DNA from 2 places in the Pseudoalteromonas sp. MT33b genome. Region 2 is predicted to be linked to the other one. Evidence: riboswitches for the same ligand, from Rfam matches in the RefSeq annotation. Region 2 holds a riboswitch; the other holds the start of a gene.
The links. A riboswitch is a leader RNA that binds a small molecule or an ion and turns the genes downstream of it on or off. The one in region 2 is predicted to bind lysine.

Region 1: linked by a shared signal. The riboswitch ahead of dapA (4-hydroxy-tetrahydrodipicolinate synthase) and the one ahead of lysC (lysine-sensitive aspartokinase 3) in region 2 are both predicted to bind lysine.

The regions. Positions count from the first base shown of each region.
Region 1 is NZ_CP059831.1:223,350-225,752, forward strand. Features, by position in the region: gene H3302_RS01100 (2,3,4,5-tetrahydropyridine-2,6-dicarboxylate N-succinyltransferase) at 1-419, opposite strand, end outside; gene dapA (4-hydroxy-tetrahydrodipicolinate synthase) at 434-1,318, opposite strand; lysine riboswitch at 1,456-1,651, opposite strand; gene H3302_RS01110 (DNA-3-methyladenine glycosylase I) at 1,834-2,403, shown strand, end outside.
Region 2 is NZ_CP059831.1:2,054,343-2,056,745, reverse strand. Features, by position in the region: gene nhaD (sodium:proton antiporter NhaD) at 1-715, shown strand, start outside; lysine riboswitch at 801-973, shown strand; gene lysC (lysine-sensitive aspartokinase 3) at 1,055-2,403, shown strand, end outside.

The sequences.
Region 1 (2,403 bases), 1.8 Mb from region 2:
CCAATTGGTTCAAGTACGCCACCTAACTGAACCGCTGCGCTCAGGTGAACATTTTTACCCACTTGTGCACATGACCCTACTAAAGCGTGGCTATCGACCATAGTCCCTTCATCAATAAATGCTCCGATGTTTACATACGCGGGTGGCATAATGATCGTGCCTTTAGCAACGTGCGCACCTCGGCGAACACTGCTACCGCCAGGGACCATACGCACACCTGCATCTGCGGCAAAGCCTTGAGGGGCTAAATTGTGTTTATCAACAAATCCACCAGGAAACTCCGTGTTTGTGCCATTTTTAAAGGCCTCTAAAATGCCTTGTTTTACTTCAATATTGGCATGCCAGTTGCCATTCTCGTCTTGTGTTGCGGCACGTACTGTGCCCGATTCTAAGTTATTTAATAATGCTAACCAGCTCATGATAAAACCTGTTTTTAGTTCCAAGATAAAATTGTATTGTTTGCGTGGGTGATGCTGTCTGTATGCTCAAGCTCTAAATGAGTCAGCGGTGGACGTAATTGCGGGGTGTTTATTCTACCTTGCAGGTGCATCAGTACTTTTACGGGAATTGGGTTTGCGACAGCAAATAAGCTTTGAATTGCGCTAGACCAATCGGTGAATAAATTGGGATGTTGACCGCTTAAACTTCGTTTAACAAACTCATGAGTTTGACTTGGCCATGCATTCGCCGCCACTGACACTAAGCCTTTAGCACCCGCTTGCGCAAAATATGGCATCAGTGCATCGTCACCACTAAAAATGGCGAGCTTAGGTGAGGCCGTTCTAAAGCCTTCAAACTTGCCGATGTCACCACTGGCTTCTTTAAGTGCCCACAGGTTTTTATGATCGGCGAGGTTTTTAATGGCGGTAGGTGAAATCTCAACAGCACTGCGTCCAGGTACGTTGTATAGCATACATGGGTGTTTACTCGCATTTAGTAAGCTTTCAAACCAATGAGTTTGGCCAATAACGCCAGGCTTTGCATACAGTGGCGAACCTAACAAGTAGCCATGAATAGGCAGTTGATTACAGTACTCGACCCACGCAACTTGCTGCTTAAGGTTCATACCACCAACGGCAACCATAAGCGGTACGCTAGGGGTTAGCTGGCATACGTGTTCAACAATGGCTTGTTGTTCTTTGAGTGAAAGAGCAAGCCCTTCACCGGTACTGCCCAGCAATAAAATACCATTGTTGGCAGCTTGTTGTTCAGCCACAAGCTGTTCAAGGGCGATGTAGTCTACCTCGCCAGATTCAGAAAATGGCGTGATTAGCGCTGTCCATAATGGATAGTCGTTTAAATCAAAATTGTTGATCATCTCTCACGAACTTATAAGGTATTCGAAGAGTCAGTGCGGAAACAATTGAATGGAGCCGCATGTCGTCATTCGAACAAGGTATAATTCGAAGAGCGAATGGGCTTAAAATAATAAAGACGCGACGGCCTTATTATACTAAGACCAGAAGCTCTCCACCAAACTTATCAATAGCATTGCTATTGTTGGTGACAGTCGCTGGGATTCAGCCCAGTCGCCCGAAATAAGCACCTCACAAACGGTGTTACTTCTCGGCGTTAATTTCCCCTCACGTATGATCAACAGAGTCTGTGCTCTTCCCATACGCTACCTGAATAACGCACCTCTTCCAGCCCTTTATGCTCGCTTTAACGTTAAAGCCAACATAATGAAATAGGGTATTGGCGCTGATTAAAGCATTTTAGCCTTCTAGGTGTCAAGGCGGTGGATTTGTTTTTTATTGACCAATTAAGCAATCGGGTTACGTATAACTTCGTTTTTACGTACACTTAGAACGAAGCAGACGAATTGGAAGAATGATGGAAAAGTTTACCGACATTTATCAACGAGCCGTTAAAAGAAAAGGCAGTGAAGAAATGCTGCATGCACTGTTATCAAACCCGCTCGATGATGCTGATATTGCTAACATAGCGGATGATTTATGGTTGGAGGAGTTCACTCGTAAGGTATTTCAAAGTGGATTCTATTGGTCTGTAATCAATAATAAATGGGCGGGGTTTCGTGAAGTATTTTGGGACTTTAGCGTCGAAAAACTATTGATGATGCCACCTGATATGCTCGAACAAAAAGCGATGGATGAGCGAATTATTCGCAATTTCAAAAAAGTGCAAACAATTCCTGAAAATGCTTACATGATCCATGAAGTCGCTGAAAAAAATGCAAGCTTTAGCCAATTTATTGCACAGTGGCCCAGCGACAACATTATTGGTTTATGGGCTTACTTGAAGAAGCATGGCGCACGCTTAGGCGGGAACACCGGCCCTTATGCGTTGCGCGCGATGGGAAAAGATACCTTTTTGCTCTCGCGAGATGTGGAAAGTTATCTTCGTGCTCATCAGCTCATTGATGGGGGATTGCAGACCAAAAAA
Region 2 (2,403 bases):
CACCATCGGTAACTTGTTATTGCTTATTGTGCCTTCACTTGCAAGTGTGGCGCTATTGGCTGTTATGCTATCTACGGGGATGTCAGGGAATGTCGTATTCGAAAAACAAGCTGCCCGCCGCATAGAAAAGACCGACATCACCATTGCGGTGATCTTTTTCTCGACGATTATCGCAACCCTAACACTCAGTGTGCTTTATAGTGTGCCACCACTATTAACCTTTTTATTTGGTTTGTCGTTAATGTTTTTAGTGGCGCAATTTTTAATGCGCAAGAAAGACGTTAACAAAAAAATTATTGATTATATTCGTGAAATTGAATACGACACGCTCTTATTCTTCGTGGGGGTATTGCTACTCGTAGGTGCGCTTAAAGAAGTGGGTATGCTGTCTAAATTTACGCACTTATATGAGCTTATGGCGCCTGAGTATGCAAACTACTTAATGGGCTTGTTGTCGGCTGCGGTTGATAACGTGCCGCTAACGGCTGCATTACTGAAAGCCGATATTGTCATGAGCCCTCAGCAATGGTTATCGTTTACCTATGCGACAGGTGTCGGAGGCTCAATGCTTATTATCGGCTCTGCAGCGGGTATTATCGCAATGAGTAAAGTAAAAGCATTAACGTTTATGAGTTATTTAAAAATGTCGCTGTATTTATTAATAGCTTATACAACGGGTTATTATGGCTCATACCTAGCGGGAAGTTTTATTTAATACTTGACAGCTAGACGTCTAAACGATAAGTTTCAAAGCCTGCTTTTTATAGCAGGCTTTGTTATTTTAACCAGGTGTTAACTTAACATTCAGAAGAGGTGCGATACTTAGGTATTTAATGTGAGGTGACGATTGCCAATGACCATTAAAGAGGGAAGTACTCGCCGAGGAAAGTAATCGGTCGTCGCGGTTATTTTTCGGTTTATGGGGCTGAATCCTCAAAACTGTCACCAAACTAGGTGGAGAGCTTCTGGCAGTGGACTACTCTTTTTTATCAAAGCACCCCTTGCCGAGTTCTTCTTGAATTAATGTGGATTGTTACCCACAAAAGGAGACGACATGAATACCCAATTAGCCGCCAACTCGAAATCAGATTATGTAGTTGCAAAATTTGGTGGCACCAGTGTAGCTAACTTTGACGCCATGAGTCGTTGTGCAGAAATTGTCTGTGCAGATAATCAAGTACGCGTTGTTGCAGTGAGTGCAAGTGCGGGCGTAACCAATCATTTAGTTGCACTGTGTAAAGGTGATTTAAGCGCAGCACAGCGCGATGAACACATCACAGGTGTTATTGCTATTCAAGAAAATATTTTAGCCGAGCTGTCGCTGGATGCTGATTTAGCTCATGGCTTTGATGAAACCTTAAAAGCATTTCAAACGCTTGCAGCAGCAGGGGCTAAATCGGCCGCTGAGCAAGATGAACTGCTGAGCTTTGGTGAGCGCCTGTCATCTTATTTATTTACTCAAGTACTGCGTGGTCAGGGCTTAGATGCTGTGCGATTTGATGTGCGTAAAGTCTTAAAAACAGATAGTCAATTTGCAAAAGCTACCCCAAACATTGCTGCAACAGCCGCGGCAGCGCAAAAACATTTAGTGCCCTTATTAGCAGAACAAGTTGTGGTAACCCAAGGCTTTATTGGCAGTGATGAGCATAACCAAACAACCACGTTAGGCCGTGGTGGTTCTGACTACAGCGCGGCATTGCTTGCAGAAGCAATTAACGCTAAAAGTGTGCATATTTGGACTGATGTAGTGGGTATTTTCAGTACAGATCCGCGTTTATGTGTAAAAGCCACGCCTATTGCTCGACTAAGCTTTGACGAAGCCGCTGAAATGGCAACCTTTGGGGCAAAAGTATTGCACCCCGCGACTATTTTACCGGCAAGTCGCAGCCATATTAGCGTGTTTGTTGGCTCAAGCCGTGAACCGCAATTAGGGGGCACATGGATTGAAAAAGAAAAGTCAGAGCAGCCTGGTATTCGAGCAGTCACACAGCGTAAAAACCAAATTCTTTTAACGGTTAAAAGCCCAGAAATGCTTTTAGCCAGTGGTTTCTTAGCGCGTGTTTTCACTATTTTAAGTGAGTTTAATATCTCGGTTGATTTAGTAACAACCTCTGAAATCAGTGTGGCAATTACCTTAGATAACGCACCTAACGCATCACGCCCAGAGCTTGATCAAGCCTGTTTAGATAAACTCTCTGAGTTTTGTCATGTATCGGTTGAGAATAACTTAACGTTGGTAGCATTAATTGGTTCAGAAATTCAATTACGTCAGCAAGAAACTAACTTAATGCAGGTATTGAGTGATTTTAATATTCGCTTAATCTGCCATGGTGCAAGTAAACATAACCTGTGCTTTTTAGTTGAGCAGAGTGAGTCTGACCTTGTTGTTCAAGCTATTCATAG